4 regions of the Pseudomonas sp. Tun-23181 genome follow, and region 1 is predicted to be linked to each of the others. Evidence: riboswitches for the same ligand, from Rfam matches in the RefSeq annotation. Region 1 holds a riboswitch; each other region holds the start of a gene.
The links. Region 1 has a riboswitch for cobalamin ahead of cobO (cob(I)yrinic acid a,c-diamide adenosyltransferase). Riboswitches for the same ligand answer to the same signal wherever they lie in the genome.
Positions count from the first base shown of each region.

Region 2: linked by a shared signal. The riboswitch ahead of ACDI39_RS03720 (ABC transporter ATP-binding protein) and the one ahead of cobO (cob(I)yrinic acid a,c-diamide adenosyltransferase) in region 1 are both predicted to bind cobalamin.
Region 3: linked by a shared signal. The riboswitch ahead of ACDI39_RS06560 (TonB-dependent receptor) and the one ahead of cobO (cob(I)yrinic acid a,c-diamide adenosyltransferase) in region 1 are both predicted to bind cobalamin.
Region 4: linked by a shared signal. The riboswitch ahead of cobW (cobalamin biosynthesis protein CobW) and the one ahead of cobO (cob(I)yrinic acid a,c-diamide adenosyltransferase) in region 1 are both predicted to bind cobalamin.

Region 1 is NZ_CM171630.1:2,189,368-2,195,063, forward strand. It holds gene cobD (threonine-phosphate decarboxylase CobD) at 1-229, opposite strand, end outside; gene cbiB (adenosylcobinamide-phosphate synthase CbiB) at 222-1,130, opposite strand; gene bluB (5,6-dimethylbenzimidazole synthase) at 1,127-1,777, opposite strand; gene ACDI39_RS10550 (cobyrinic acid a,c-diamide synthase CobB) at 1,774-3,069, opposite strand; gene cobO (cob(I)yrinic acid a,c-diamide adenosyltransferase) at 3,066-3,677, opposite strand; cobalamin riboswitch at 3,796-4,018, opposite strand; gene ACDI39_RS10560 (hypothetical protein) at 4,169-4,747, shown strand; partial or broken gene ACDI39_RS10565 (PQQ-dependent sugar dehydrogenase) at 4,854-5,696, shown strand, end outside.
Region 2 is NZ_CM171630.1:708,903-714,598, reverse strand. It holds partial or broken gene ACDI39_RS03735 (cation acetate symporter) at 1-452, shown strand, start outside; gene ACDI39_RS03730 (OprD family porin) at 485-1,717, shown strand; gene paaZ (phenylacetic acid degradation bifunctional protein PaaZ) at 1,743-3,794, shown strand; cobalamin riboswitch at 3,893-4,100, shown strand; gene ACDI39_RS03720 (ABC transporter ATP-binding protein) at 4,210-4,986, shown strand; gene ACDI39_RS03715 (ABC transporter substrate-binding protein) at 4,983-5,696, shown strand, end outside.
Region 3 is NZ_CM171630.1:1,317,053-1,322,748, reverse strand. It holds gene ACDI39_RS06560 (TonB-dependent receptor) at 15-2,141, opposite strand; cobalamin riboswitch at 2,255-2,459, opposite strand; gene ACDI39_RS06555 (GNAT family N-acetyltransferase) at 2,522-3,091, opposite strand; gene ACDI39_RS06550 (carboxymuconolactone decarboxylase family protein) at 3,170-3,514, opposite strand; gene lpxO (lipid A hydroxylase LpxO) at 3,609-4,508, opposite strand; gene thpR (RNA 2',3'-cyclic phosphodiesterase) at 4,688-5,233, shown strand; gene ACDI39_RS06535 (NAD(P)H-dependent oxidoreductase) at 5,259-5,696, opposite strand, start outside.
Region 4 is NZ_CM171630.1:1,002,626-1,008,321, reverse strand. It holds gene cobM (precorrin-4 C(11)-methyltransferase) at 154-909, opposite strand; gene ACDI39_RS05150 (cobalamin biosynthesis protein) at 942-1,352, opposite strand; gene ACDI39_RS05145 (CbtA family protein) at 1,352-2,041, opposite strand; gene ACDI39_RS05140 (CbtB domain-containing protein) at 2,052-2,237, opposite strand; cobalamin riboswitch at 2,334-2,555, opposite strand; cobalamin riboswitch at 2,640-2,837, shown strand; gene cobW (cobalamin biosynthesis protein CobW) at 2,938-4,005, shown strand; gene cobN (cobaltochelatase subunit CobN) at 4,009-5,696, shown strand, end outside.

The DNA of each region.
Region 1 (5,696 bases):
TCGCCGCCTGGGAACCGGCCACCGGCAACAGCGCGCTGGCGCCATAGTAGGTGCGCGCCGCCTGCTCCAGGCCGTCCTCGGTCTCGGGCAGGCGTGCCCAGGCCTCCAATGGGATCGCTGGAATCGCATAGGGCCACGGGGCGATGCCACTGGACAGGTCGAGCCACTGCTCCCGGGGGATACCGTACTGCCGCACCGCACGCAGCAGTCGGCCACCATGTTCAAGCATTCAGATAGGCTCCCAGGCAGATCACCAGCAACCACAGCCACACACCGCGCTGCACCAGGCTCCAGCCGCGCTCGATGGCCTGGGCGTCGGCCACCGGCCCTTCGCCCAGGCGCGCACGCACATGCAGTTCGCCGTGGTACACCGCCGGGCCGCCCAGCTCCACGCCCAGGGCACCGGCGCCGGCGGCCATCACCGGGCCGGCGTTGGGGCTGTCCCACTGGGGCCCCTGCTGACGCCAGCAGGCCAGGGCCAGTCGGGTTTTGCCGAGCAGGGCGTAGGTCAGCGCCACCAACCTGGCGGGCAGGTAGTTGAGTACATCGTCGATGCGCGCCGCGGCCCAGCCGAAGCGCTCGAAGCGTTGGTTACGGTAGCCCCACATGGCATCGAGGGTATTGCTCAGGCGATACAGCACCACGCCTGGGGCACCGGCGACGACGAACCAGAACAGCGCGGCGAACACCGCATCGCTACCGTTCTCCAGCACCGACTCGGTGGCCGCCCGGGCCACGGCGGGCTCGTCCAGCTCGCGGGTTTCGCGGCTGACCAGGTAGCCCACCCGCTGCCGGGCCGCGCCCAGGTCGCCACGCCGCAGGGCCTCGGCCACCGGCAGCACATGCTCGCCGAGGCTGCGCAGGCCCAGGGCGCAGTACAGCGCCAGCACGTCCACCAGCCAGCCGACATAGGGCAGCCAGGACAGGATCAGCGCCAGCAGGGTCAGCGGCACCACCGCCAGGCACCAGGCGCTCACGCCGTGGCTGCGCCAGCCGCGCCCGCCGGCGTTGAGGCGTTGCTCCAGGCGCGACGCCAGGTTGCCGAAGGCCACCAACGGATGGCGCCGCCGGGGTTCGCCCAGCAACGCATCGAGGGCCACGCCGGCCACGGTCAGCAGGGCCACGCTCATGGCCGTTCTCCCCATTGGTTCTCGTACAGCATCTCGCCCAAGGGCTTCTCCTCGGCCCAGTTCTCCAGCACCAGCATCGGCCCGGCATAGAACTGCGCCACAGGCCCCAGGCACAGCACCGCCACCGGCTTGGCGCCAGCGGGCATGCCCAGCAGTTGGGCCAGGGCCTGCGGTTCGAACAGCGACACCCAGCCCATGCCCAGGCCCTCGGCGCGCGCCGCCAGCCAGAGGTTCTGGATCGCGCAGGCCAGGGAGGCCAGGTCCATTTCCGGCAGGGTGCGGCGGCCGAAGATGTGCGCCTCGCGGTTGTCCATCAGCGCCGCCACCAGCACTTCGGCGCAGTCGTGGATGCCTTCGACCTTGAGTTTCATGAAAGCGTCGGAGCGCTCGCCCAAGGCTTCGGCGGTGCGCACGCGCTCCTGCTCCACCAGCGCCTGGATCTGCCTACGCAGCTCGCGTCGGCTGATGCGAATGAAGCGCCAGGGCTGCATCAGGCCGACGCTCGGCGCCTGGTGCGCGGCGGCCAGCAGGCGGGCCAGCAGCGCTGGCGCTACCTCACCGCCGATGAAATGGCGCATGTCGCGGCGCTCGCCGATGGCCCGGTAGACCGCGGCGCGCTCGGCGTCGCTGAAGGCGTGTTCGCTCATGGCCGCAGCAGCGCCGCCGCCGCGTCAGGGTTGGAGGGGAAATAGAAGTGGATGTACGACGCCGTCAGTCGTCCCTGGCGATAGACCGCCTCGTTGCCACGACCGCCGTTGGGGCTTTGGCCGCGGGCGATCGGTTCGAGCGGGGTGCTGGTCAGGGAGTGATGATAAGTATGCCCGCGCAGGGTCCCTTCCGGAAGTTCCACAGCCTGCAGCGCCAGGGCCGCCAGGCGCTTTTGCATCACCGCTTCGCCCGGCAGCAGGCCGAGCAGCGTGGCGCGCTCACCGGCCACGTCGGTCAAGGCCTCGAGCAGGTAGAGCATGCCACCGCACTCGGCCAGCAGCGGCTTGCCCTGGGCGTGATGGGCGCGGATCGCCTCGAGCAGAGGGGCATTGGCCGCCAGGGCCTGGTGATGCAGCTCAGGGTAGCCCCCTGGCAGGTAAAGGCTGTCTACCGTGGGCAGTTCCCGGTCGTGCAAGGGCGAGAAGAAGCGCAGTTCGGCGCCCAGCTCGCGCAACAGATCGAGGTTGGCGCCATAGGTGAAGGCGAAGGCTTCGTCACGGGCCACGCCGATGCGCACACCGGCCAGCGACGGCCTGGGGGCGATAGGGTCGGGTTCGGCAAAGGCCACCGCTGGCGGCAGCGTGGCGTCGCAACTGGCGCCCAGGGCCTCGGCCGCGGCGTCCAGGCGCAGGTCCAGGTCGTTCAGCTCGTTGGCCTGGACCAGCCCCAGGTGGCGGCTGGGCAGCTCGATGCCACGCTCGCGGGAGAGCCCGCCGTACCAGCGCAGGCCCTCGGTCAGGCTGCCCTCGAGCAGTTGCGCATGGCGCAGGCTGCCGACGCGGTTGGCCAGCACCCCGGCGAACGGCAGGTCCGGCTGGTAGCGTGCCAGGCCCAAGGCCAGGGCGCCGAAGGTCTGGGCCATGGCTGTGCCATCGATCACCGCCAGCACGGGTACACCGAAGTGACGCGCCAGGTCGGCGCTCGACGGTGTGCCGTCGAACAGCCCCATGACCCCCTCGATAAGAATCAGGTCGGCCGTGCCCGCCGCTTCCCAGAGCAGGCGGCGGCTTTCCTGCGCGCCGATCATCCACAGGTCGAGCTGGTACACCGGTGCACCGCTGGCCCGTTCGAGGATCATCGGGTCGAGAAAATCCGGCCCGCACTTGAACACCCTCACCTTGCGCCCGAGGTTGCGGTGCAGGCGCGCCAGGGCGGCGGTGACCGTGGTCTTGCCCTGGCCGGACGCCGGTGCTGCGATCAGCACCGCCGGACAATGCCGGGGTCGGCTCATAGTTCCACGCCCTTCTGCGCGCGGATGCCGGCCTGGAAGGCGTGCTTGACCATGCCCATCTCGGTGACGGTATCGGCCAGCTCGATCATCTGCGGCTTGGCGGCACGGCCCGTGACGATGACGTGCTGCATCGGCGGACGGGCCTGGATGTCCGAGAGCACCTGGTCGAGGTCGAGGTAGCCGTGTTTGAGGGCGATGTTCAGCTCGTCGAGCACCACGAACTGCACGCCCGGGTCCTGCAGCAGTTGGCGCGAAACCGCCCAGGCCGCCTCGGCGGCGGCGATGTCGCGCTGGCGATCCTGAGTCTCCCAGGTGAAGCCCTCGCCCATCACGTGGTAGCGCACCTGCTCGGGGAAGCGCCGGAAGAACAGCTCTTCGCCGGTGCTGTTGCGGCCCTTGATGAACTGCACGACGCCGCATTGCAGGCCGTGGCCCAGGGCCCGGGCAAGCATGCCGAAGGCCGAGCTGCTCTTGCCCTTGCCGTTGCCGGTGAGCACCAGCAGCAAGCCGCATTCGTTGGGCGCGTTGGCGATGCGTTCGTCGATGATCGCCTTCTTGCGCTGCATGCGCGCCAGGTGGCGTTCGTCGCGTTCGGTGGATTCGCTCATCAGGGTTCTCCGCAGGCTGTCGGCACGGATGGGCGACGACAGGTCGATAGGCGGGCAGACGGAGAACGCGCAGGGGCCATGGCGGACGCCACGGTGCACCGCGCATCACCCTCCGTGATGCCGTTGGCAGTGACAGGCCGGTCTCCGGGCTCGTGAGCAGGGCCTGGGCCCATGGGCCGCGCGCCTTCCCGGATGCCTGCATCCAGTGGCCCTGCGCGGTCCTCGACTCACCTACCGTTGCGGGGGCAGCGCCGGAATCGCGCCTTGCTGGCGCCCACCGGCTTCCCAGTTTCACCCTGCCCAGCCTCGGCTGGCAGAGCACCTGAAACACGCCGCGAAGGTTAGAGGGTTGCACCCGGAGCGTCAATGAAACGAGGCCGATCTGGCCTGGATCAATGGCCGATCCGGCCGCTTGTAACAAACTGAAAGCAGTGATATCACATAGACATCAATTTTCGCTGAACGCGATCACAACGACAGGAGAGCGCAGCATGCAAGGCCTGATCATCAATAACCCGCGCCTGGAGTTCCTGCGCCCGGCGCTGGAGCGCTGGCCGGAATGCATCGACCGCTTCAACCAGGTCCATGGCGACAACGAAGCCCCGTACTGGCATGGCACCGCGGCCAACACCGGCCTGCTCGCGGCCGCGGCCTGGCAGGCCGAACTGGTGGCGCTGGAACAGTCCATGAGCAAGAAGCAACGTGACGAGGGCGAGCGCGAGGGCCGCTGCGACCTGTCCATCAGCACCTCGGAAGACAGCGTCCACCTGCGCGCCAGCCAGCGCTGGCCGCGCATCGCCCGCCTGGACCTGAGCACGGCTGTGCAGGAAACCGCCGCCCTCGCCCGGCAGATCGCCTATCCCAGCCAACTCAAGGTCGGCGCCCTGTTCGTCAGCCCGTGGAAAGCCGGCCAGCATGCCAGCCCCGAGGAGTTGCAGGACCTGGTCGACGACCTGCAAAAGCACAGCGCTTGCGCCATCGCCTGGTATTTTCCCTACGCCTATCGCAAGTTGCACAATGAAGCGGCGCAGTACTTTCCCGGCGTGGCGCTGCTGCTCAAGCAGGCCTGAGCGGGGCCCAGCTAGCCGAATGCGCCCTACCGACAAGTTGAACCTCGACGGTGGCCCGTCGCTCTGATTCCACATGAGCCCCCACGAGGACCCGAGCATGGACAGGATGCATATCGCGCTACTGCTGGCCCTGGCCGTCAGCCTCGGCGGCTGCGGAGAATCCGCGCGCCTGGACGTCAGCGACGGATCGGGACCGTCCCCGCAACTGCCCGAGCCGAACAAGACCTTGATCCCGACCGTCAACATCGCCCCGGCGATCGGCTGGCCGGAGGGCGCCAAGCCCACGTCGGCGACCGGCACCCAGGTGGTGGCCTTCGCCGAGCACCTCGATCATCCCCGCTGGCTCTACGTGCTGCCCAACGGCGACGTGCTGGTGGCCGAGACCAACGCCCCGGCCAAGCCCGACGACGGCAAGGGAATCCGTGGCTGGGTCATGGGCCAGGTGATGAAACGGGCCGGCGCCGGCGTACCCAGCGCCAACCGCATCACCCTGCTGCGCGACGCTGACCGTGATGGCGTCGCGGAAATTCGCACCACCTTCATCGAAGGGCTCAACTCACCCTTCGGCATGGCCCTGGTGGGCAAGGACTTCTACGTGGCCGATACCGACCGCCTGTTGCGCTTCCACTACGAGCCGGGGGCCATGCAGATTCGCGCTGAAGGCAAGAAAGTGGTCGACCTGCCCGGCGGCCGGCTCAACCACCACTGGACCAAGAACGTGATCGCCAGCCCCGATGGCAAGAAGCTCTATGTCACGGTGGGCTCCAACAGCAATGTCGGCGAAAACGGCCTGGACCAGGAAGAAGGCCGTGCGGCGATCTGGGAGGTGGACCCGGCCAGCGGCCAGCACCGGATCTTCGCCTCCGGCCTGCGCAACCCCAACGGCCTGGCCTGGGAACCACACAGCGGTGCGTTGTGGACGGCGGTCAACGAGCGCGACGAGATCGGT
Region 2 (5,696 bases), 1.5 Mb from region 1:
AAGAGATGCGCGTATCGCGGATCGCCACCCTGGTGATCGGCGTGCTGGCCATCGTCCTGGGCCTGGTGTTCGAGTCGCAGAACATCGCCTTCCTCTCCGGCCTGGTACTGGCCGTCGCCGCCTCGGTCAACTTCCCGGTGCTGCTGCTCTCGATGTTCTGGAAGGGCCTGACCACCCGTGGCGCGGTCTGCGGCAGCATGGCCGGGCTGGTCTCGGCGATCGTCCTGGTGGTGCTGGGCCCGGCGGTGTGGGTCAACGTACTGCACAACGAACAGGCGCTGTTCCCCTACAGCAACCCGGCGCTGTTCTCCATGACCCTGGCCTTCCTCGGTGCCTGGGCGTTCTCGGTCACCGACGGCTCCGAGCGGGCCAACCAGGAGCGCGGACGCTACCTGGCCCAGTTCATTCGCTCCATGACCGGTATCGGCGCCGCCGGCGCCAGCAAGCACTGATCCTTGAACATCGAATGTCGGGTACAACAACAATGAACCACACTCGCTTCAAGTCGGCCGCCTGGTTGGCCAGCCTCGTCCTGCCCCTGCCGGCCATGGCGGATTTCATCGGCGACAGCCAGGCACGGCTGGAGATACGCAACCACTACATCAACCGCGACTTGCGCCAGGACAATGCGCCCCAGGCCAAGGCCGAGGAATGGGGCCAGGGTTTCACCGCACGCCTCGAGTCGGGCTTCACCGATGGCCCGGTTGGCGTCGGCGTGGACGCCATCGGCCAGCTGGGCATCAAGCTCGACGCCAGCCGCGATCGGCGCAACACCGGCCTGCTGCCCTTCGGCCCGAACAGCCATGAACCGGTCGACGACTACAGCGAACTGGGCCTGACCGGCAAGCTGCGGGTGTCGAAGAGCACCCTGCGCCTGGGCACCCTGCAGCCGATCCTGCCGGTGGTGGTGTACAACGACACCCGCCTGCTGGCCTCGACCTTCCAGGGCGGCTTGCTGACCAGCCAGGAACTCGACGGCCTGACCGTCAACGCCGGGCGCCTGACCAAGGCCAACCTGCGCGATTCCTCCGGGCGCGACGACATCGGCTACGGCGCGGCCAGCAGCGACCACTTCGACTTCGCCGGCGGCAGCTACGCGATCACCCCGCAGACCAGCCTGAGCTACTACTACGCCAAGCTCGACGAGATCTATCGCCAGCAGTACCTGGGCCTGGTCCACACCCAGCCGCTGGCCGAAGGCGTGAGCCTGCGCACCGACCTGCGCTACTTCGACAGCCGTGGCGACGGCGCCGAGCGTGCCGGCAACATCGACAACCGTAACTTCAACGCCCTGTTCACCCTTGGCGTGCGGGCCCACAAGTTCTCCGCCACCTGGCAGCAGATGTCCGGCGACAGTGCCTTCCCATTCCTCAACGGCGGCGACCCGTACACCGTCAACCTGGTCACCTACAACACCTTCACCCGCGCCGGGATCGACTCCTGGCAGTTGCGCTACGACTACGACTTCGTCGCCCTCGGCATCCCCGGCCTGAGCTTCATGACCCGCTACACCGACGGCCGCCATGCCCAGACCCCGACCTCGGGCAACGGCCGCGAGCGCGAACGCGACACCGACATCACCTACGTCATCCAGAGCGGGCCGTTCAAGGACGTCAGCCTGCGCTGGCGCAACGTCACCTTCCGTTCCGGCAATGGCCTGAACAATGCCGTGGACGAGAACCGCCTGATCATCGGCTACACCCTGGCGCTGTGGTAACAGCGCCCCTCAACAGGAGAACAGCATGTCTGACGCCCCAACCCTGCAAAGCTTCATCGCCGGCCGCTGGATCGGCCAGCACGGCGCCCAGGCCCTGCGCAGCGCCCTGGACGGCCATGTCCTGGCCTACAGCCACGAGGAGCGCCCGGACTTCGCCGAAGCCCTCGAACATGCCCGCCGCCAGGGCCTGACCGCGCTGATGGCCCTGGACTTCCAGCAGCGTGCCGCCCGTCTGAAGGCCCTGGCCCTGTACCTGGCCGAGCGCAAGGAGCAGCTCTACGCCCTCTCCCACCACAGCGGCGCGACCCGTACCGACAGCTGGATCGACATCGAAGGCGGCAATGCCACGTTGTTCGCCTATGCCGGCATCGGCAGCCGCGAGCTGCCCTCGGGCAACCTGGTGCACGAAGGCCCGGCCATCCCTCTGGGCAAGCAAGGGCATTTCGCTGGCAGCCATATCCTGGTGCCGCGCACCGGGGTGGCGGTGCACATCAATGCCTTCAACTTCCCGATCTGGGGGATGCTGGAGAAGTTCGCCCCGACCTTCCTCGCCGGCATGCCGTGCATCGTCAAGCCAGCGACCTCGACCAGCTACCTGACCGAGGCGGTGGTGCGCCTGATGAACCAGTCGGGCTTGTTGCCGGCGGGCAGCCTGCAGCTGGTGATCGGCAGCACCGGCGACTTGCTCGAGCGCCTGCAGGGCCAGGACGTGGTGACCTTCACCGGCTCCGCCGACACCGCCGCCAAGTTGCGGGTAACGCCGAACCTGGTGCGCCACTCGGTGCCATTCACCGCCGAGGCCGACTCGCTCAACTGCGCCATCCTCGGCCCGGACGTCAGCCCCGACAGCGAGGAGTTCGACCTGTACATCAAGGAGGTGGTGCGCGAGATGACCACCAAGGCCGGGCAGAAGTGCACCGCCATCCGCCGCGCCATAGTCCCGGCCAGGCACCTGGACGCCGTGGCCACCCGCCTGCGCGAGCGCCTGGCCAAGGTGGTGGTGGGCGACCCTTCGGTCGAAGGCGTGCGCATGGGTGCGCTGGCCTCCCACGACCAGCAGCGTGATGTTGGCGAGCGCGTGCGTAGCCTGCTCCAGAGCTGCGATCAATTATTCGGCGCGAGCGACGGCTTCGCCCCGGTCGGCGAGGGCGTGGCCGAAGGCGCGTTCTTCGCCCCAACCCTGCTGCAAGCCCGCGATCCCCATGCCGAAGGCGGCGCCCACGACATCGAGGCCTTCGGCCCGGTGAGCACGCTGATGGCCTACGACGACCTGGACGAAGCCCTGGCCCTGGCGGCCCGTGGCAAGGGCAGCCTGGTGGCGACCCTGGTCACCGCCGATCGCGCGGTGGCGGCCAAGGCCATCCCGGCGGCGGCCGCCTGGCATGGGCGCCTGCTGGTGCTCGACCGCGAGGCGGCCAAGGAGTCCACCGGCCACGGCTCCCCCTTGCCACAGCTCAAGCACGGCGGGCCCGGCCGGGCCGGTGGTGGCGAGGAGCTCGGTGGCCTGCGGGCGGTCAAGCACTACCTGCAGCGCGCGGCGGTGCAAGGCTCGCCGAGCATGCTGACGGCAGTGACCGGCGAGTACGTGCGTGGCGCCGAGGTGATCGAGAGCGAAGTGCATCCGTTCCGCCGTCATTTCGACGACCTGCGCATCGGCGAGTCGCTGCTCACCCACCGGCGTACCGTGACCGAGGCGGACCTGGTCAACTTCGGTTGCCTGTCGGGCGACCATTTCTACATGCACTTCGACGAGATCGCCGCCAAGGCCTCGCAGTTTGGCAAGCGCATCGCCCATGGCTACTTCGTGCTGTCCGCGGCGGCAGGGCTGTTCGTGTCGCCGGGCGAAGGGCCGGTGCTAGCCAACTACGGCCTGGATACCCTGCGCTTCATCAACCCGGTGGGCATCGGCGACACCATCCAGGCCCGCCTGACCTGCAAGCGCAAGATCGACCAGGGCAAGTCCAGTCCGCTGGGCCAGCCCCAGGGCGTGGTGGCCTGGGACGTGGAGGTGACCAACCAGCTGGGTGAGCTGGTGGCCAGCTACGACATCCTGACCTTGGTGCTCAAGCGGACTTGAATGCCGTGAGGGCTTGGGGCCGCAAAGCGGTCCCCAATGGCGATGCAAGCCTGGCCCCCACCTGCCACCGCGGTTGACTCCCCCTGCCATAAATGCTCAGATGCGCCCCTGTTTCAGGTGTCCCCCGCCGCCGTGCGGGGGGTTAAACGGGAAGCCGGTGCCTCGCCCTCGCGCGACCAGTCCGGCGCTGCCCCCGCAACGGTAAGCGAGCGATGCATTCGACACACCACTGTGCCGCCGGCATGGGAAGGTGAATGCCTCACGCCCCTCGCAAGCCCGGAGACCGGCCTGACACTGCAATTGGCAACTCCCGCGGTGGGCGGGCGCGGGCCGGTCCTGGGGCAGCCTCGTGCCCACGATTGCTCCGTGCGTGCGCTCCGTCGGGTCTTCTCAACCCCGCAACGGTCGCTCACCCATGTCTTTGCCTACCCTGCGCATCGAAGGCCTGCACTGGTCACCGTCACCCGGCGAACGCCGGCTGCTCGACGGCATCGACCTTGAGGTCGGCCCTGGCGAGTTCGTCGGCCTGATAGGCCCCAACGGCAGCGGCAAGACCAGCCTGTTGCGCTGCGCCTACCGTTTCACCCGGCCAGACAGCGGCCGCGTATCGCTAGAAGGCGAGGACATCTGGCAGCGCCCGCCGCGCTGGGTGGCACAACGCATCGCGGTGATGCTGCAGGAGTTTCCCGAGGACTTCGGCCTGAGCGTGCGCGATGTCGTCGCCATGGGCCGTACCCCGCACCTGGGCTGGTTCCAGGGCGACAGCGAAGCGGCGCTGGTCGATGCCTGCCTGCGCGAGCTGGGCCTGCTGGCCTGCGCCGAGCAGGGCTTCGCCAGCCTGTCCGGCGGGGAAAAGCAGCGGGTGCTGCTGGCCAGGGCACGGGTGCAGCAACCGCGCCTGATGATCCTCGACGAGCCGACCAACCACCTCGATCCGCGCTACCAACTGGCCCTGCTCGAGCACATGCGCGGTACCGGGCTGAGCCTGCTGGCGAGCTTCCATGACCTGAACCTGGCCGCCGCCTTCTGTGACCGGCTGTATGTCATCGAGGCCGGCCGCATCGTTGCCCATGGCACGCCGCAGCAGGTCCTGACCGAACAGTGCCTGGCCCAGGTGTTCGGCGTGCACGCCCTGGTCGATCGTCATCCCCTCGCCTGCCACCCGCGCATCACCTGGATCAGCCCCGCATGAAACGCTTCGTCACCTGCCTGGCCCTGCTGGCCGCCCTGCCCCTCGCCGCTCTGGCCAGCGACTTTCCCCTGACCGTGCACAGTTGCGACCGCGACGTGACCTTCACCCAGCCGCCACAGAGGGCGGTCAGCCACGACGTCAACCTCACCGGCATGCTCCTGGCCCTGGGGCTGCGCGAGCGCATGGTCGGCTACAGCGGCATCAGCGGCTGGAAGAACCTCGACCCGTCGATGCGCCAGGCCCTGGCCGGCCTGCCGGAACTGGCGGCACGTTACCCATCGCTGGAAAACCTGCTGGACGTGGACGCCGACTTCCTGTTCGCCGGCTGGAGTTACGGCATGCACGTGGGCGGGCCGGTCACGCCACAGACGCTGGCGCCCTTCGGCATCCCGGTCTACGAGCTGAGCGAATCCTGTGCGCGGATCATGCCCCAGCGCCAGGCCAGCCTGGAGGACCTGTACCGGGACCTGGACAACCTCGGCAGGATCTTCGCCGTGCCCGCCCAGGCCCAGGCTTTGATCGGCCAACTGCGCCAGCGCATCGCCCGGGTGACGGCCCAACTTGGCGAGGTGCAGCGCAAGCCCCGGGTGTTCCTCTACGACAGCGGCGAGGACCGCCCGACCACCTCCGGCCGCCTGGGCATGCCCCAGGCGCTGATCGAGGCGGCCGGTGGCGAGAATGTGATGGCCGATGTCAACGCCAGCTGGACC
Region 3 (5,696 bases), 870 kb from region 1:
GAAAGCCGCTCAGGTCAGAAGCTGTAGTCGACCGTCGCGAAGTACGACCGTGGCGCGCCGAGCAGCCATTGCTCACCACTGTGGGCGGCCACCACATAGTCACGGTTGAACAGGTTGTTCAACTGCAGCCCCAGGCGCACGTCCGGCAGCACCTGCCAGCCGAGGTTGGCATCGACCACGGTGTAGCCGGGGACGCTCTGGCTGTTGGCGGTGTTGGCGTAGCGCTCGTCGACGTAGCGCAGGCCGATGCCGGCATCCACGGTCTGGCCGAAACCCTTGCTCAGCCACAGGTTGGCGGTACGGCGCGGCACGTTGGCCGGGCGGTTGCCGGCGCGGTCCTGGGGAACGCCGCCGACCCTTTCATCGAAGTCATCGTACTTGGCGCGTACCACGGCGGCGTTGGCCGATACCTGCCACTGGTTAGCCAGGGCCAGCTCCAGGGTCGCCTCCAGGCCGTCGGAGGTCTGTTGGCCGGCTTGCTGCTTCTCGTGGGTGACCGGGTCGTCCACCAGCAGCTTCTTCTTGACGATGTGGTAGGCCGCCAGAGTCCACTCGCCACGGCCGTCCCAGAAGCGTTGCTTGAGGCCCAGTTCGGTCTGCTTCGACTCGGTCAGGTCATAGTTCATCTGCGTCGGGTTGAGGCTGATGAGGTTGTTGACCCCGTCCTCGCTGGTGGAGTACTGGCCGTACAGCGACAGCTCGTCGGTCACCGCGAAGAGCAGGCCCGCGCGCCAGTTGCCGCCCTGCAGGCTGCGGTCGCTGCGGGTGTCGCTGACCAGGTTGTCCCGATCGATGTGGTTCTGGTCACGGCGTACACCGGTGACCAGCGACAGGCGATCGGTGAGCTGGGTGCGGTTCTCGGCGAACAGCGCGAAGGTGCGGGTGGTGGACAGGGTCTGTGGGCGCAGCGCCGATCGGCTGTGGAACCCGCCCGGTGCCGGCTGCCAGGGGTCGATGTAGTCGCCGCCCACGTCTTCGTACGGCGAGTTGTTGTCGACGTTGAAACGGATCCTGTTGTACTCGGCACCCACCACGGTCTTGCTGGCCAGGCCGAACAGACTGTGGTCGAAGGTGAAGCTCTGGCGGTCGCCGATCTGCTCCTGGTTGTGCTTGATCTCCAGGTAACTGCCGCGTTCGAGCTGGCCGCGGTCGGCATCCCAGGTGTAGTCCTCGGCGTTGCGCCAGTGCCGGCGGCTCTTGATGTAGTACAGCTGGTTGCTGGCGCTGAGGTGGTCGTTGATCGTCCAGTCGGTGTCGAGGCGGGTCCACTCGTCGTGATAGCGTTGGACGTCGTCGCGAATGTTGTAGTTCTTCTTGCGCAGGCTGTCGCGGTAGTGGCCGTCGATCAGCGGGGTGCCGAAGTAGTTCATCGGCTCGGCATCGCCGCGCTCGTGGGCGAGGGTGAAGCTCAGGTCGTCGCTGGCGTCGAAGCGCAGAGCGGCGCTGAGGGCCAGGTTGCGCGAGTCGCCGCGATCGACCCAGACGTTGCCTTGCTGCGTGTTCAGGGTGACCCGGTAGCTCAGGCGCTCGCTCAGGCTGCCACCGCTGTCCAGGCCGAGCTGTTGGCGGTCCCAGGAGCCGTAGCCCAGGCGCAGGTGGTTGCGGATTTCGCCGGCGAAGGGTTTTTTCGGGATGACGTTGATCACCGCGCCCGTGGCGCCTTCGCCATAGAGTACCGAGGCCGGGCCACGGATCACGTCGATGCGCTCGACCATCCACGGATCGACCGGGAAGCTCTGGGTACCGGCGCCGGTGTACAGGCGCGAGCCGTCGAACAGCGTCATCACCGAGCTGTGGCCGGTGAAGCCGCGGGCGGAGAGGGCGGTGCCGCCGTTGCCTGGGGTGCCGACCGAGGTGATGCCTGGCGAGCGGGTCACCGCGTCTTGCACGGTGAGGTTGTTACGCTGCTGGATCTGCCCGGCGCTGATGCTGCTGGTGCTGGCCGGGGTCTCCAGGGCGCTCAGGTTCAGGCGCGAACCGGCCCGGGTCGGCGTGGCCAGGTCGACGACCTGTTCGTCGCGGGTGTCGGTGATGGCCGTGGAGGGCAGGGCCAGTACTGGCCCGTCGTGTTCATCGGCCAGGGCCGGAAGGGAAACGGCCAGGCAGGCCGCCAGAGTATGAAGCTTGGAGATACGGGACATGTCGTTCCACTGTCGCAGGAATGAATGGATCCCGGTGGAAACAACGCATAGACGACCAAGCACGTACGCAGGCGCGCACGCGAAAACCGGCCTGCGCCCGCCCACCGCGGGTTGCCAACGAAAAGCTCCAGGCCGGTCTCCGGGCTTGCGAGGATCATGAACCGTTCACCTTCCCATGCATGCGCACAGTGGTATGTCGAAGGGTTCGCTCGCCTACCGTTGCGGGGGCAGCGCCGGACTTGTCGTGGCAACGACGCACCGGCTTCCCGTTTCACCCTGCGCGCGGCGGCGCAGGACACCTGAAACTGGCGCGCATCTGACCACCGAACGGGTGGGGAGTCAATCGTTCGGATGCAGCTTGCGCTGGTCCAGGAGGGCGATCAGCGTCCGCGCCGACGCGATACCCTGGCCTCGATGTTCTTGCGCCCGATCAGCAGGGCGGGCTTCTCCACCACCGGCTCGTCCGCCAGCCACTTGTACATCACCAGGCAGTCCACCAGCCCCAGGCGAGCGTGCCGGTAGGCCTTGGGCAGGCGGCCGACGGTCTCGAAGCCGAGCTTGTGCCACAGCGCCACGGCCACCTCGTTGGTCGCCACCACCGAGTTGAACTGCAGGGCCAGGAAGCCCTCCTGGCGTGCCAGCTTTTGCGAGTGCTCGCACATCAGCCGCGCCACGCCACGGCCGCGGGCGGCCGGCGCGACCATGTAGCCGCAATTGCCCACGTGGGCGCCGGGGCCGGCGGCGTTGGCCTTGAGGTAGTACGAGCCGAGCAACTCGCCATGCGCCTCGGCCACCAGGGTTCGCAGGGGCAGCTCCAGCCAGAGCTGGCGGGCCTGCTCGACGCTGAGCCCGGGGTCGAAGGCATAGGTTTCGCGGGCCTGGACGATGGCCTGGAAGGTGGGCCAGAAGCGTTCGAAGTCTTCCGGGGTCATGGGACGGATGTGGATCATGGCGGCTCCTGCACGGGCTTGGCCGCCAAGTCTGGGTGGCCCGGCGCCGCCGCGCAAGGGCTGCGGCGCCGGAGGCGTTCAGTCGCTCGCCTTGCCGACCGCATCCAGGGCGCGGGCCGAGTAGACCAGCGCGGCACCGGCGTTCATCGCCACCGCCACGCCCAGCGCCTCGGCGATTTCCTCACGGGTGGCGCCGTGCCTGACGGCCTGCTGGGAGTGCACGGCGATGCAGCCGTCGCAGCGGGTAGTCACCGCCACGGCCAGGGAGATCAGCTCGCGGGTCTTGGCATCCAGGTGGTTGGTCTTGGCCCCGGCACCGCTGGCAGTCATGTAGCCGGCCACGGTATCGGGGGACAATTGCTTGAGATCGCCGATGCCGGCCATCAACTGCCTACGGTAGGCGTCCCAGTCCATCATGCTCATGGTTTTCACCTTGTTCGGTGGTGACAGGAGCTTTCAGGCTAGTCGAAGAACGAGGCTCTGGAGGGGCTGTGATGGCCAGGGCAGCGTCTTCGCTTCAGATGTAGATGAACACCAGCACCAGCGCCGCGACCACCGCCCACTTTTCCAGGTAGTAGCGGGTGCGGTTGCGCTTCTTCAGGGCCTTGCCGCGCTCGCGGATGCGGTAGATGCGGGTGAACAGGCGATTGATGCCGCCGGTCTTGTCGTTGGCGTCGTTGGGGGCCGCCGCGGCGGCCATGACGTTGCGGCTGAACCAGCGGTTGAAGGCGGTCGCCCAGCGGTACTTGAGCGGGCGCTCGACGTCGCAGAACAGGATGATGCGGTTGTGCTCGGTGGTGTTGGCGGCGTAGTGGATGTAGGTCTCGTCGAACACCACTGCCTCGCCGTCGCGCCAGGCGTACTTCTGGCCATCGACATCGATGTAGCAGCCGTCGTCGTTGGGCGTGTCCAGGCCCAGGTGGTAGCGGTAGGAGCCGGCATAGGGGTCACGGTGGCGCACCAGCTTGGCGCCTGGCGGCAGGGTGGCGAACATGGCCGCCTTGACCGAGCCGATACCCTGCAGCAACTCGGTGGTGCGTGGGCACAGCTTCATCGCCGAGGGGTGGCTCTCGCCATACCACTTCAGGTAGAAACGCTTCCAGCCGGTCTTGAAGAACGAATTGAATCCGACGTCGTCGTAGTTGTCGGATTTCTTGATCTCGCCCACGTGCAGCAGTTGCTGGGCCTCCTCGCGGATTTCCCGCCAGTGGTCCTTGAGCGGCTGCAGTTCGGGGAAGGACTCGACCGGCAGGTAGGGCTTGGCCGGGTGCTGGGAGAACAGGTACAGGAAGCTGTTGACCGGAGCCAGGAAGCTGGAGTGATCGCCCAGTTGGCGGGTCAGCTTGTGGCGAACCCGACCGCGCAAGTGAACATAGGCGATCGAGAGTGCGAAGATCAGGACGAGTGCGATTTTCATGAACGGATACTTGTCGAAATGGCCATGCGCCATGGCTTGAGCCCGCCAGCATAAACAATCGTGCCAGGCCTGTGCACCCGTCTTAAGTGGAAGGCGCAAACGTTTCATCCTGGTTCATCTGCCAGGTATCGAGGTGAGCGTACACTCGGGGCTGGCGCCCCACAGATCGAGGAGCATGCATGGCCCAGGATTCACGCCCCAGCGGCGCACCCTTCAAGCGCCTGTTCTTCGCCTTGCCGGTCAGCGATGCCCAGCGCCGTGCCATCGCCCAGTGGCGGCGCAGCCTGGGGCTGCGCAGCGGCAGGCCCGTACCGGCCGAGAACTTCCACCTGACCCTGCTGTTTCTGGGCGATGTGGATGCCGCGCGGTTGCCGGCCCTATGCGCTGCGGTCGACAATCTCACGCGCCCGGACGCGCCTTTGCGCCTGCTGCTCGACCGCTTGCAGGTGTGGCAGCGCGCCGGTGTGCTGGTGCTCGAACCTGGGGAGACGCCACCGGCGCTGCGGCAACTGGTCTATGCCCTGCAACAGGCGGCGCTGCCGCTGGGCATTGCCGAGCAGGTCCGCGAGTACCGGCCACACCTGACGCTGTCGAGGGACTTCCGTGGCCAGCCGCCGGAAGCCGCGGCGGCACCGGCGTTCTTCCTCGCTGTCCGGCACTTCACCCTCTACGAGTCACGCAAGGGTCGCTACTGGCCGTTGGCCGAATGGTCGCTGACGGGCTAAGGCATGGGCAAGCAAGGTCGGGTTCCTATGCTGTTTGGTTGCGGGCCGGCTCGAACAACTGCTGGCCCAGTTGCCAGGCGGTGCGCAGGTGGCCCTTGGGATCCTGGCCCTCGCTGTCGGTGAGCACGTTCGAACTCAGTACCTGAGCACCGCAGTAGTCGAAGATGCCGTGTTCGATTTGCACGCGCATCGCCTCGCCGTAGCCATGCCGCTCGAAGGTACCGGCATCGGCACCTGCGACGCCGACCAGGTGCACGGTAAGGCCCTGGAGTTTCTTGATGGTCGGGCCGTTGACCTGGTAGTCGAAGGCCCAGCCATTGCTGAACACACGCTCGACCCAGCCCTTGAGCAGCGCTGGCAGCGACCACCAGTAGACCGGGTAAACCAGCACCAGCGCATCGGCGCGCTCGATGCGCGCCTGCTCGGCGAGCACATCCGCCGGTGGTGGGGCCAGGCGACGATG
Region 4 (5,696 bases), 1.2 Mb from region 1:
GAGCGTTGGTAATGGCGAGTATAGGGGTGTTGAAAAAGCGAGGTTGGTTTGTTGAAAAACCCTACACGATTAAGGGGTTTCAGTAGGCGGGGGCTGGCAGCGTCTTCGGCTGATTCCTGCACAGGTATTCGCGTGCCGGAATCAGCCGACAGGTTATTGGTCCGCGGGGCGATAGAGGTGGGCGTGCCCGGCTCGGTACAGGGCTGACTCGGCGAACGGCGCATCGCCCAGCACATGGCCCACCAGGATCAGCGCCGTACGCCGGAAGCCCTTGGCCGCAGTGCGTTCGACGATGTCCTGCAAGGTACCCATGACCCAGTCCTGGTCGGGCCAGGTGGCACGATGGACCACGGCGATCGGGCAGTCGGCGCCGTAGTGCGGCAGCAGCTCGGCGATGATGCGTGCCAGGTGCTTGACGCCCAGGTGAATGGCCAGGGTACTGCGGTGCCGGGCAAGGTCGGCCAGTTGCTCGCCGGCTGGCATGGGCGAGCTGTCGCCGTAGCGGGTGAGGATCACCGTCTGTGCCACCGCCGGCAGGGTCAGCTCGCAGCCGAGCAGGGCGGCGCTGGCCGCCGTGGCGGTGACGCCGGGGACGATCTGGTAGTCGATGCCCAGCTCGCGCAGGTAGCGGATCTGCTCGCCGATGGCGCCATACAGGCTGGGGTCGCCGCTGTGCACCCGGGCCACGTCCTGGCCTTTGTCATGGGCACTGCGAATGGCGGCGATGATCTGCTCCAGGTGCAGTTCGGCGCTGTTGATCACTGTTTCGGCACGGTGCCCTTCGAGCACCGCCGGCGGCACCAGGGAGCCGGCATAGATGATCACCGGGCACTGGCGGATCAGGCGCTGGCCCTTGACCGTGATCAGTTCCGGATCGCCGGGGCCGGCGCCGATGAAGTAGACCGTCATGGGGAATCCTTGCGGGTGAGCGGGGGAGGCGATTATCCGCCACTGGCCAGGGCGAGGGTAGCCGGGCCGAGGACCTGGCGCGTTACCCGTAGGGCGGCCGGGCCCTGGGCCTGGCTGGCGAGGGCCAGGGCTGCGCTTTCGGCCACCCCCCAGCAGCCGCTGTGCTGGAAGGTGGTTGCCGAGCGGTGGCTGAGCTGGGGTTCGAAAGCGTGCAGTTGCGCGGGGCTGAACAGCACGAGGGGCAATGCCAGGCGCCTGGCCAGTTCCTGCAAGCCGGGTTCGTTGGCTTTGAGGTCGATGCTGGCGATGCCGCGCAGCAGCGCCGGGGCCAGCCCGTGCGCCGCGAGGGCCCCGCGCAGCAGGGCCTGCAGGGTGTCGGCCGGGCAGCCCTGGCGGCAGCCGAAGCCGGCGTACAACGCCGGCGCAGGAGGGGCGAGGCGCATCAGGCTTGGCTGGTGCGACGGTACAGCCAGGCGCTGAGCAGGCCCAGGGCGAGCCAGAAGGCGGCGTTGGTCACCCAGGAGGCGATCTTGAACTGGGTTTCCAAGGCTTCGGGCGCCAGGCTCTCGTGCATCGCCGGTTGCGGCGCGCCGATCAGGTGCGGCACGACCAGTAGGGCGAGGCCCAGTACCTTGAACAGCCAGTGATGGGCGAACACCAGCAGGGCCAGGCCTGCCGCGGTGGCGGCGGCGGTGCCGATCCACCAGCCCTGGCGCTGACCCAGGTCGGCAGCGGCGGTACCCGGCAGCTCTGGCGGCAGCCCCAGGGTCGGCGCCAGGCAGAACACCGCGAACCCGGCCAGGCCCCACAGTGCGCCGGTGGCCACGCGGCCCGGTTCGCGCAAGCTGTACAGGGCCGCGAGGATCAGGGCGAAACCGACCGCGACCACCAGGTTGCCGCCGGTGGTGGAGAGCAGGCGCTGCCAGCCGTCTTCCGGTGCCCAGGCTTCGGCGTCGTGTTCATGGGCGGCGACGGCATCGCCGTGGCCGTGGTGTTCGGCGACGGGGGCCGCGCTTTCATAGGTTTCCGCCTCGAGGATCAGCGGGCTGACCCACAGGCTTTGCAAGAAGGTCAGCAGCAGGGCGGCGAGCAGGCCGCTGAAGCCGGCGGTACGGGCGATGCGCTTGATCATGCAGGCGTACTCAGTGGCAAGGGAAGGCGGCGCTGTGGCGGGTATCGTGGGCGGCGTTGTGCACGGCCTCGATGTGCGAGAAACCGGCGAAGTAGATCAGGCACAGGCCCAGCAGGCTGGCGCCGGCGGCGATGACGATGCGTTGGCTGAGGCTGACGGGGGTGCTGACGCTGTGTTTGGCGCTGGTGACGGGCATGACGCTTTCCTCTGCTTTGTCATAGGCGGCGGACAAGCGCGACAGCCCCGGACGCAACGGGCCCAGGGAGATGCGACAGCGCCCGCCCACCGCGGGGTGATCATTCGACGTCAGGCCGGTCTCCGGGCTTGCGAGGAGGAGCAGGGCTCCTGGGGGGGAGCGTCACCTTCCCATGCCCTACGACGTGGCACAGTGGTCAAGACGCTTCGCTCGCTTACCGTTGCGGGGGCAGCACCGGCGTTGTCCGACCCCTTGGGGGCCTGGGACGCACCGGTTTCCCGTTTCACCCCCGAAGGGGCACCTGAACGCAGTGCATTAGCAAATCATGGGGCGGTTTCCCCGTCAATCGCAGGATAGGCAAGGCTTTAGGGCTGCCAAGGTTGACCGCCTGCCAACCACTGCGTAGCCTTGCCGCTTCGAGGTTCTCCGGCCGCCGCCGGAGCTAAGATGGGAACGCGGTCCAAGCCGCGGCTGCCCCCGCAACTGTAAGCACTGAACAGGATCGACACAGCCACTGCGCCAGCGCGGGAAGGCGTCATCCAACCGGCCCGGGGCCGGTACTGTGCAAGCCAGGAGACCTGCCTCGAAACGCTTTCGACTTTCAACCGGGCGGGGTGATCCGGTGGCGAACGGGCCCGGCCGTGGTGGCACGAGGCTTTCGTCCTGCATGCCCGCGCCATCCTGCCAAGGGCATCGCGACATGAAAACACTGGCCAAGCTCCCCGTCACCATCGTCACTGGCTTCCTCGGCTCGGGCAAGACCACCTTGCTCCGGCACATGCTCGACAACGCCCAGGGCCGCCGCATCGCGGTCATCGTCAACGAGTTCGGCGAGCTGGGCATCGACGGCGAGATCCTCAAGCAGTGCAGCATCGGCTGCACGGAGGAAGAGGCCAGCGGCCGCGTCTACGAACTGGCCAACGGCTGCCTGTGCTGCACCGTGCAGGAAGAGTTCTTCCCGGTGATGCGCGAACTGGTGGCACGCCGTGGCGACCTGGACCACATCCTCATCGAAACCAGCGGCCTGGCCCTGCCCAAGCCGCTGGTGCAGGCCTTCCAGTGGCCGGAAATCCGCAATGCCTGCACGGTCGATGCGGTGATCACCGTGGTCGACAGCCCGGCGGTGGCGGCGGGTACCTTCGCTGCCTACCCAGAGCAAGTGGACGCCCAGCGCAAGCTCGACCCCAACCTGGACCACGAGTCGCCGCTGCACGAGCTGTTCGCCGACCAGTTGGCCAGCGCCGACCTGGTGGTCCTGAACAAGGCCGACCTGATCGATGCCGAAGGCCTGGCCAAGGTCCGCGCCGAGGTGGCCGAGGAACTGCCGCCGGCGGTCAAGGTGATCGAGGCCAGCAGCGGGCGCCTGCCGCTGGAGGTGCTGCTTGGCGTGGGCGCCGAGGCCGAGGCGCACATCGATGGCCGGCGCACCCACCACGATGCCCATCACGCTGGCGAAGATCACGACGATCATGACCATGACGCCTTCGACTCGATCTCCATCGACCTGCCCGAGGCCGACGAAAGCCTGCTGCTCGACGCCTTGACGCAACTGGTGGTGGAGTTCGGCATCCTGCGCGCCAAGGGCTTCGCGGCCATTCCCGGCAAGCCGATGCGTCTGCTGGTGCAGGGCGTGGGGACCCGTTTCGACAAACACTTCGACCGCGCCTGGCGTGCCGACGAGCCTCGCCTGACGCGCCTGGTGCTGATCGGCCAGGACCTGGATGCCGTGCAACTGGAGGCGCGCCTGCGCCAGGCCCTGGGCGCCTGATCCATGCACCTGCTGCGGACCCAGCCCGGCGGCTTCGTGCCGGACGACAGCATCGCCGACCTCGGCCAGACGCCCGCTGAGCTGGTGATCCTCTGCAGCGGCGACTCGCACCTGGCGCTGCTGGCGGAAACCGCCGAGCAGTTGCCAGACGACTTCCCCAGCCTGCGCCTGGCCAACCCCATGCAGGTGCAGAACCACGCCTCGGTCGACCTCTACGTCGACCAGGTGCTGCGCCACGCCAAGGTGATCCTGGTGTCGCTGCACGGCGGGGTCGGCTACTGGCGCTATGGCGTCGAGCAACTGGTCGAGCTGGCCAACCGCGGTGTACGGCTGATCCTGGTGCCAGGCGATGACCGCCCCGACCCCGAGCTGACCGGCCTGGGCACGGTGACCGGCGAGCAGGCCGAACGGCTCTGGCACTACCTGCGCCAGGGCGGCAAGGCCAATGCCCTGAACCTGTTCAACTGCCTGGCCAGCCTGTGGCTGGGGCGTACCTATGCCTGGGACGAACCGCAGCCGCTGCCGCGCACGGCGGTGTATCACCCCGCCAAGGCCAGCGCCACGCTCGAGGACTGGTACGGCCAGTGGCACCCGCAGCAGCCGGTGGCGCCGCTGCTGTTCTACCGCTCGCACCTGCAGGCGGCCAACACCGCCTTCATCGATACCTTCTGCACACGTTTGCAGGCGATGGGCCTGAGCCCGCTGCCGATCGCTGTGGCCAGCCTCAAGGAGCGCGCCTGCCTCGACCAGGTCGAGGCCTGGCTGGACGAGGTCGGCGCCGACGTGGTGATCAACACCACCGGTTTTGCCCTGTCCAGCCCGGAGCAGCCCAACCTGCGCCCGTTGCGTCGCGACGTCCCGGTGTTGCAGGCGATCTGCGCCCAGGACAACCAGCCGGGCTGGGAGGCCAGCGAACAGGGCCTGGGCGCCCGTGACCTGGCCATGCATATCGCCTTGCCGGAGCTGGACGGGCGCATCATCACCCGGCCGGTCAGCTTCAAGGACCTGGCCTGGCGCAGCGAGCGCAGCCAGTCGGACGTGGTCTGCTACAGGGCCCACCCTGAGCGCATGGACTTCGTCGCCGAGCTGGCGCGGCGCTGGGTGGAACTGGCGCGCCTGCCCAACCCGCAGAAGCGCGTGGCGCTGGTGCTGGCCAACTACCCGACCCGCGACGGGCGCATCGGCAACGGCGTGGGCCTGGATACCCCCGGCGCGGCCCTGAACATCCTCCGCGCCTTGCAGGCCGAGGGCTACCCGGTGGCTGGCCTGCCCGACAGCGGCACCGCGCTGATCCAGCAATTGCTGGGCGGCGTGAGCAACGACCTGGAGCACCTCGACCAGCGCCCCTGCGCCCAGAGCCTGGCCCTGGCCGACTACCAGGCGGCCTTCGCCGACCTGCCCGAGGCCAACCAGCAGGCGGTGCTGGCGCGCTGGGGCGCCCCTGAACAAGACCCGATGTACCGCAGCGGGCGCATGATGATCGCCGGCCTGCGCTACGGCCTGACGTTCGTCGGCATCCAGCCGGCCCGGGGCTACCAGGTGGACCCCAGCGCCGTGTACCACGACCCCGACCTGGTGCCGCCCCATGGCTACCTGGCGTTCCACTTCTGGCTGCGCAATGGTTTCGCCGCCGACGCGGTGATCCACGTCGGCAAGCACGGCAACCTGGAGTGGCTGCCCGGCAAGGGCGT